DNA from 4 places in the Comamonas squillarum genome. Region 1 is predicted to be linked to each of the others. Evidence: predicted binding sites of a transcription regulator. Region 1 holds the regulator's gene; each other region holds the start of a gene.
What was found. Region 1 encodes sigma-54, which starts transcription at its own class of promoters, with help from an activator protein. Its sites were predicted from a motif close to TGGCANGNAANCTGCTTT; they were not measured.
Positions count from the first base shown of each region.

Region 1 (2,203 bases):
TCACCGTCAGTCGCGCTGTCCGGCGGCGAGCGCCGCCGGGTCGAGATCGCCCGTGCGCTGGCCACCCAGCCCCGTTTCATCCTGCTCGACGAGCCTTTCGCCGGCATCGACCCCATCGCCGTGATCGAGATCCAGCGCATTGTCGCCTTTCTCAAGGAGCGCGGCATTGGCGTGCTGATCACCGACCACAATGTGCGCGAAACCCTGGGTATCTGTGACCATGCCTGCATCATCAGCGATGGCAAGGTGCTGGCCGCCGGGACGCCGCAAGAGATTGTGGAGAACGCAGAGGTCCGGAGGGTGTATCTGGGTGAACATTTCCGTATGTGACACCGCACGCCTTGGCGGGCGTGCCAGCCAAGATGCCGTCCCGCGCTGCGGGGCCGGCAGGGCTGATCCGTTGCCAGCTGCCCCAGCCCGTGTGGAGGCGCAGCCATGATGCCGTCGCTGTCGCTGCGCGTATCGCAGAACCTGACCCTGACCCCCCAGCTGCAGCAGTCGATTCGCCTGCTGCAGCTGTCCACGCAGGAGCTGACACAGGAAGTCGAGCAGATGCTCGACGAAAACCCGTTTCTGGAGCGCGAGGGCGATGAGGCCCCCGAGGCTGAAGCCCGTAAAGAAGCCGCTGAATCTGCCGAAGCTGCAGACGCTGCAGACGCAGCCGACAAGGGTGCCGATACTGCTGCCAGCACCGACACCAACAACAGTAGCGATTTCGAGCCCGGAACCTCCGACCAGCCGCTGGATTTTGCTGCGGGCAAGGAAACCGGCGTCGATGCCGAGGCCGCTGCCGGCGATTCGGCATCGGACTGGGAAGAGTGGGGCGGCGATCTGCCCGCCCGCTCCAGCGCCAGCGATGACGACGACGAGACGCCGATGTCCGACCGGCGCAGCGAGCACCTGAGCCTGCAGGATGTGCTGCACCGCCAGGCCTTGTCGCTGCGCCTGTGCCAGGAAGACCGGGCCGCGCTCTACTTTCTGATTGAATCACTGAACGACGACGGCTACCTCGAAGAAACGCTGGCCGAGCTGGCGCAAAGCTTTGGCGATGCCTCGGATCCCGAACGCTACGAAGCCCTGCTGCACCACCTGACCGTGGCGCTGCGCTTGCTGCAAAGTCTGGAGCCGATTGGCGTGGGCGCGCGCAACCTGTCCGAATGCATGCAGCTGCAGATCAAGGCCCAGCAGCGGCTGTTGGATGAAGAGGGCTCGGACACGCCCGAGGCCGATGCGCTGGCGCTGGAGACCGCTTTGCTGGTCTGCCAGGAATCGCTGGAGCTGCTGGCGCGCCGTGATGTGCGCAAGCTGGTGCAACTGACCGGATGCAGTGATGCCGCGGTGCGCAGCGCGCTGGCGCTGATCGCCAAGCTCGAGCCCCGCCCCGGCCGGCCCTATGCCGATGTGGACCGCAACACCATCATCCCCGATGTCCTCGTGCGACCCAGCAATGAGCGCGGCCTGCCGGTGCCCGGTTTCAGCGTGCAGCTCAATGCCGAGGTGATGCCGCGCCTGCGCGTGCAGGATGTCTACGCCAATGCCTTGCGCAGCCACAAGGGCAGCGAGGGCCATGGCGCGCTGCAGCAGCGGCTGCAGGAGGCGCGCTGGTTCATCAAGAACATCCAGCAGCGCTTTGACACCATCTTGCGCGTCTCGCAGGCCATCGTCGAGCGCCAGCGCAATTTCTTTGTCCATGGCGAGCTGGCGATGCGCCCCATGGTGCTGCGCGAGATTGCCGATGAGCTGGGCCTGCACGAGTCCACCATCAGCCGCGTGACCACGGCCAAGTACATGGCCACGCCGCAGGGCACGTTCGAGCTCAAGTACTTCTTTGGCTCGGGCCTGGGCACCGAGACCGGCGGCAGTGCGTCGAGCACGGCGGTCAAGGCGCTGATCAAGCAGCTGCTGGACGAGGAAAGCGCGAAAAAGCCGCTGTCGGATGCAAAAATCGCCGATCTGCTGCAGGCCCAGGGCATTGAATGCGCGCGCCGCACGGTGGCCAAGTACCGCGAGGCCATGCGCATCCCGCCGGCCAGCCTGCGCAAGGCGCTGTAAGCGCAAGCAGCCAGGGCCCATAAAAAAACCGCAGTTGCGTTAGGCACTGCGGTTTTGCTTTGAGACGGAGCCGCTTTACTTTGGCCACAGCCACCAGATGAACAAGGCCAGCACGGCCAGCATCAGGCCAAACTTGGTGAGCTTGTAGGCC
Region 1 covers NZ_CP104377.1:2,982,950-2,985,152, reverse strand. The annotation lists gene lptB (LPS export ABC transporter ATP-binding protein) at 1-330, shown strand, start outside; gene rpoN (RNA polymerase factor sigma-54) at 436-2,052, shown strand; gene N4T19_RS13805 (aspartyl/asparaginyl beta-hydroxylase domain-containing protein) at 2,128-2,203, opposite strand, start outside.

Region 2 (2,203 bases), 2.1 Mb from region 1:
GCCGTCAGCGTCAGCGACGCCGAGGTACTGGCTGCCATGCGTTTTGCCATCGAAGACCTGCGCTTGGTGGTCGAGCCCGGCGGCGCAGTGGCTTTGGCAGCCTTGCTCGCAGGCAAGTTGCCGCTAGAGGGCCAAAGTGCAGTGGTTGTGCTGTCAGGGGCCAATGTCGACTTGCCTTTGCTCAGCCAGGCCCTGGCTTGATGCCATCTGCCACGTCCCGAGCGGGCCTGCTCTGCGTTCCATGCATTCGCCAGCGCCCGCACCGTCCAGCTATTTCCAGAGTCCATACACCATGAATTTACCTTCCGCTTTCCACTTTGCCTTCAACATCCGCGACCTGGACAAGGCCAGAGCCTTTTACGGCGGCGTGCTCGGCTGCGTCGAAGGCCGCAGTACCGACACCTGGGTCGATTTTGATTTCTTCGGCCACCAAATCTCCTTGCACCTGGGCGAGCCCTTTGCCACAGCCAACACCGGCAAGGTCGGCCAGCACATGGTGCCAATGCCGCACTTCGGCATCATCTTGCTCTACCCCGACTGGCGCGCGATGGCCGACCGCCTGCAAGCCGCCGGCGTGGAGTTTGTGCTCGCGCCCCAAGTGCGCTTTGAGGGCGAGCCCGGTGAGCAATGGACCATGTTCTTTCGCGATCCCTTTGGCAATCCGATCGAGGTCAAAGGCTTCCGCTCAGAAGCGCAAATCTACGCGCACTAAGAATGTATTCAGGTTCCCAAAAACACTGCCCCAAGGCCGCTCCATGCACCAAAGCCGATGCAATGAGCACCAATCCGGTGCAAGTTGGCATGAAGCCTGCTTACCACCCGGGCATCTGTCTGAACCTAGCTTGAGAAAGAAACGATGCCATGTTTGATTTGACCATCCGCAACGGCCGTATCAGCACCTCCCAAAACACCTTTGTGGCCGATATCGGCATTCAGGGCGGCACCATTGCTGCCATTGGGGAGAACCTGCCAGCAGGGCGGCGTGACATTGACGCACAAGGCCTGTGGGTCATGCCTGGCGGCATCGACAGCCACGCCCATATTGAACAAGCGTCCAGCGCGGGCGTGATGTGCGCTGATGATTTCTACAGCGCCACGGTCTCGGCCGCGTTTGGTGGCACGACCTGCGTGATCCCGTTTGCTGCGCAGCACAAAGGCCAGCAAGTGCCCGAGGTGGTCGCCGCCTACGCCAAGCTGGCGGCCGAGAAAGCGGTGATCGACTACGGCTTTCACCTGATCCTGTCCGAGATCACCCCGCAAATGCTGGAGCAGGATTTGCCACGCGCGATTGCAGAGGGCATCACCTCGCTGAAGGTCTACATGACCTACGACAAGCTCAAGATCGACGACTTCCAGATGCTGGATGTGCTGGAAGTCGCAGGCCGCGAAGGCGCGATGGTCATGGTGCATGCCGAGAACCACGACGTGATCCGCTGGATCGCCCGCCGTCTGCTGGACAAGGGCCTCACGGCACCCAAATTTCACGGCGTGGCCCACGATGCGATTGCAGAAATCGAAGCGAGCTCGCGCGCCATCCACCTGGCCAATCTGCTCGATGTGCCGATTTTGCTGGTGCATATCTCAGGCCCCGAGGCGATTGAAGTGATTCGCAGTGCCCGGCAACTGGGCAGCAAAGTGCATGCCGAGACCTGCCCGCAATACCTGTTCCTGACCGCAGAAGACATGGACCAGGAGGGCCTGGAAGGCGCAAAATTCTGCTGCAGTCCACCCGTGCGCGACAAGGCCGCGCAAGACAAGGTCTGGCAAGGCCTGCTGGATGGCACCCTGGGCATCTACAGTTCTGACCACGCGCCCTACAAGTTCGATGAAAGCGGCAAGCTGCCCAAGGGCGATGCCACCACCTTCAAGGAAATGGCCAATGGCGTGCCCGGCCTGGAGCTGCGCTTGCCGCTGCTGTTCTCCGAGGGCCTGCTGACTGGCCGCCTCACGCCCGAAGAATTTGTGCGTCTCACTGCCACCAACCATGCATACATGTATGGCCTGCAAAAACGCAAGGGCGATATTGCCGTCGGCCTGGATGCCGACATTGCGATTTGGGACCCCCAAGCCCAGCGCAGCGTGCGCTGGAGCGACCTGCACGACCAGGTCGGCTACACGCCTTACGAGGGCCGTGTGGTCAATGGCTGGCCCATCACCGTGATCAGCCGTGGCGAGGTCGTGGTCGAGAACGCCCAGCTGCAGG
Region 2 covers NZ_CP104377.1:915,441-917,643, forward strand. The annotation lists gene N4T19_RS04315 (threonine ammonia-lyase) at 1-201, shown strand, start outside; gene N4T19_RS04320 (VOC family protein) at 293-712, shown strand; gene hydA (dihydropyrimidinase) at 862-2,203, shown strand, end outside.
Region 2: hydA (dihydropyrimidinase) is a predicted target of sigma-54. The motif match lies at 798-815, and genes of this name have one in related genera.

Region 3 (2,203 bases), 930 kb from region 1:
AAGACTCATAGTTTCATTAGATGGAGTGGTGATCCAAGACTACATGCTGACGGAGTCCAGGGCCACCCTGGGGCGCCGTTCCACCAACGACATCGTGCTGACCGACATGGCGGTCAGCGGCGAGCATGTGGCGTTCACCTATGAGAAGAAGATCGGCATCGTCGTCGTCGAAGACCTGGGCAGCACCAATGGCACCAAGGTCAACGGCTTGAAGGTGCGCCGCCAGGTGCTGCAAAGCGGCGACCTGCTGGACATCGGCAAATGCCGCATCCGCTTTTTGATGAACTCTCTCGTGCCCGAAAGCCACTACCTGCATGCCAGCGAAGCCGGCAGCCTGACCGCAAAGCCAGCCCACGCCGACCACGGTGAAGACAGCCCCACGGTCCCGGCCGACTTCCCCCCCGCAGAAGAGCAGCCCTACACCCCCAGCCCCTACCTGCGCGCCGTCAGTGGCGCCAGCGAAGACATCATTCTGTCCAAGGTCGTCACCACCGTCGGCCGCCCCGGTATCGCCGTCGCTGCGCTGACCAAGCGCGGCAAGGGCTATATCGCCACCAAGGTGGATGGCTCTGCCGATGTGGTGCTCAATGGCCAGGCGCTCAATGGCGTGGGGCTGTCGATGCACAAGGGGGATCGGATTGAGCTGGCGGGGATGGCTTATGAGTTTTGGACCTAGGGCTCTGGGTCTTGGGCTTGCATAGACAGGGCCTACACAAATGCTGCGGCACCGTTGGGTGCCGTTTCTGTTTCTGCTTCCCATGCTCTTAGCATGCACAGTCGTTCATCGGGTGACAAAAATGGCAGAAATCTTGGCTTGCTGACATTTATGAACGTCTTGCACAATAAGTTAACAAAACGCCGCATTTTTGTCAGTCGAGGCCGCGAGGTGCGTAGACGCCAAAAGTTGGCACAGCACTTGCAATAAGTGATGCACGCCAAGTCGCTCGACAAGGCTGCCTAATCACTGGTTACATAGAGAGGATTCAACATGCTGCGTAAGATGCAAAAGGGTTTCACCCTGATCGAACTGATGATCGTTGTGGCGATTATCGGTATTTTGGCTGCTATCGCACTGCCTGCTTATCAAGATTACACTATTCGTACGAAGATTTCGGAAGGCGTCATTGCGGGCAGCTCTGCTAAAGGTTTGATGTCTGAAGCGTTTCAGACGGATGGCACCGCAGGATTGACCGCTGCTGCCACTGCCTACATGGCAAATCCAAATCAAAAGGCTGAAGCTTCGTCAAAGTTCGTGGATGATGTCACTATTGCTACTGATACTCCATGGAATATCACTGTCGCAATCAAAGCAACCGCAGGCAATGGTATTCCAACTGGATTGAATACCCAGACTATTACTTTCACGCCCAACGTGCAGAATGCAGCTCCTACCGCTGCATCCAAAGGCGCTATTGACTGGGCTTGTGCTTCGGATTCTAATCAAACTGCGACCAGTCGTGGTCTTGCAAGCGTAGTTGCTGGTACACTTCCTGCAAAGTACGCTCCTGCAGAATGCCGTTAAAACTGACGACGTAAGGAAATAAAAAAGGGGCTTTGCCCCTTTTTTTATTTTCAAAATACTCTTTAATCTATGCGTTGACGAGATAGTTTTAATGCGTATCAAATTTTCTTTAAAGCTTGCATTCCGGCATTTTTATATTTCGATTGTAGTTGCTTGTATTACGGCGTTCTTTATTTTTAAATTTATTTATCCTTGGCCGACAGATAATATTTTGGGTGTATGGAGAATATATTCTATTCTTCTTGTGGTTGATGTTGTATCAGGGCCCCTTTTGACATTGGTAGTCGCATCACCCCATAAATCTCGCAGGGAGTTGATTATAGATATTTCTGCGATTGCAATGATTCAGTCGCTGGCATTAGTGTATGGATTGTATACACTTTATGTTTCTCGTCCCGTGGCATTTGTTTTTGAGCAGGATAGAGTCGTTGTTGTTGCTCGAAATGAAATTCTTGAAGAAAATTCTGAAAAAAGTGATTCCTCTAAGTTGGATAAGTGGGGTGTCCGCTGGTTCAACTCGAGGATAGACGGTAACGGAGTTGATAAGCTTAAAAGCTTGGAATTTTCGTTGCAAGGAGTTTCTCCCGCTATGCGACCAGAAACATGGTCAGCTTGGGATTGGAATGATGCCAAGTTGCAGTCGACACTGCGTCCGTTGATGAGTATGAGTGCGGATCAGAA
Region 3 covers NZ_CP104377.1:3,911,729-3,913,931, forward strand. The annotation lists gene N4T19_RS17955 (FHA domain-containing protein) at 29-676, shown strand; gene N4T19_RS17965 (pilin) at 989-1,522, shown strand; gene N4T19_RS17970 (hypothetical protein) at 1,614-2,203, shown strand, end outside.
Region 3: N4T19_RS17965 (pilin) is a predicted target of sigma-54. The motif match lies at 906-923, and genes of this name have one in related genera.

Region 4 (2,203 bases), 200 kb from region 1:
CAGCCGGGTCAGCGCATCGGGCGCCGCTGGCTGGGGCACGGCCACGAGCGGCGCCCGGCCCGCGCGATCGCCTGGCAGCGCGGGCGGTGCAGCGCCCACCGGCGTGGCGTGTGATGCCTGAGGCAGCACCAGGCGCGCAAACACGCTGCGGCCGGTGTGCAGGGCCGCCAGATGCAGGCGCTCGGTCTGGGTATGGCCCCGGGCCAGCCAGTCGCGCAGCGGCATCGCGCTGATGTCGTCCCAGTGCAGATGGCCCCAGTCGGCCGCGGCAATCTTGAGGCTTTGCATGGCGGTGCGGTTGCCGCCCAGCAGCAAACCATCGGGCGTCAGCGCCAGAATGCCTTCGGCGGCGGTACCCACCCCTTCGGCCTGGGTGTGGAAATGCATGCGCCAGTCGCGCTGGTGGCGTGCCAGCAGCCAGCGGTTTTCGATCATGCGGGCAGCGGTGGTGGCCAGCCCCAAGGTATGGGCCTGGGCCAGGCGCTGGTCGCCAGAGATATCGAGCACGCCCAGCAGCTGGCCCTGGGCGCTGAAGATGGGCGAGGCTGCGCAGTTCAAAAAACTGTTGGCCTCCAGAAAGTGCTCCGCGCCTTCGACGCGCAGCGGCGTGGCTTCCACCAGCGCCGTGCCAATCGCATTCGTGCCGCGCGCCTCTTCGGTCCAGATCGCGCCACTGCGCAACGCCACGCGCTCGGCCTTGTTCAGAAAAGGGGCGTCACCCAAGGTGTGCAGCAGGGTGCTTTGGGCGTTGGCCAGGATGACCATGCTGTGGCTGTCCTGGATCTGCTCGAACACATAGTCCATCACCGGCCGGGCAATGGCCAGCAGGTCTTCGCTGCGCGTGAGCACCTGGCGCATTTCGGAGCCGGTGAGCGGATCGCCGCAAGACACCCGGCCGACTGGCTGTACCCCTGCGCGCAGGCTGCGTTGCCAGGAGCTGGCAATGCGCGCCTGCACCGCCCCGGGCGGGCATTCACCATGTGCCAACAAATGCACCCGTGCCTGGCGCAGCACCTGGGAGGTGATCTGGGGATCCATGTTGTCTCCTTGCAAGCCTGTCTGCGCAGGCCCATGGGGACAGTATAGGAAAGCGGCCGCACGGAGTCGCCGTGAATAGCCATGCCGCTGTCCGACTGTTCCAGATTGGAACACCTGCATTGTCCGGCGCTGTTCCAACGCCAGCCATCGCGGCCAGCGGGACTGATACAAATCAAGCACTTGGCACGCAATCGGGCCTGGCATGCATCTTGATATCTCAGGTGTGACTCGTGCCTTTTCCTGCTGGCATCCGGCACGAATCAGCTTGCGATATCCATTTCCAAGGAGACACACCATGCAATACGTATTTCCCGGCCAATCGGGCGCCAAGATCAGCTACAAAAAGCAGTACAACAACTTCATTGGCGGCCAGTGGAAGGCGCCGGTCAAGGGCCAGTACTTTGATGTGATCTCGCCGATCAACGGCCAGGTCTACACACAGGCCGCACGCTCGACCGCCGAAGATGTGGAGCTGGCACTGGATGCCGCCCATGCCGCGGCCGATGCCTGGGGCAAGAAATCAGCCACCGAGCGCTCCAATGTGCTGCTGCAGATTGCCGAGCGCATCGACGCCAATACCGAACTGCTGGCCTACGCCGAAACGGTGGACAACGGCAAGGCGATCCGCGAGACGCTCAATGCCGACATTCCGCTGTCGGCCGACCACTTCCGCTACTTTGCCGGCGCGCTGCGGGCGCAGGAAGGCGGCATCAGCGAGATTGACAACACGACGGTGGCCTACCATTACCACGAGCCGCTGGGCGTTGTGGGCCAGATCATTCCCTGGAACTTCCCCATCCTGATGGCTGCCTGGAAACTGGCCCCCGCCATTGCTGCGGGCAACTGCGTGGTGCTCAAGCCCGCAGAATCCACCCCCATCAGCCTGCTGATCCTCATCGAGTTGATCGAAGACCTGCTGCCCGCCGGCGTGCTTAACGTGGTCAACGGCTATGGCCGTGAGGCCGGCATGCCGCTGGCCAACAGCAAGCGCATCGCCAAGATTGCCTTTACCGGCTCGACCAGCACCGGCCGCGTCATCGCCCAGGCCGCTGCCAACAACCTGATTCCAGCCACCTTGGAGCTGGGCGGCAAGTCGCCCAATGTGTTCTTTGCCGATGTGATGGACCAGGACGATGCCTTCCTCGACAAGGCGATCGAAGGCCTG
Region 4 covers NZ_CP104377.1:2,783,349-2,785,551, forward strand. The annotation lists gene N4T19_RS12855 (sigma-54-dependent Fis family transcriptional regulator) at 1-1,038, opposite strand, end outside; gene exaC (acetaldehyde dehydrogenase ExaC) at 1,334-2,203, shown strand, end outside.
Region 4: exaC (acetaldehyde dehydrogenase ExaC) is a predicted target of sigma-54. The motif match lies at 1,237-1,254, and genes of this name have one in related genera.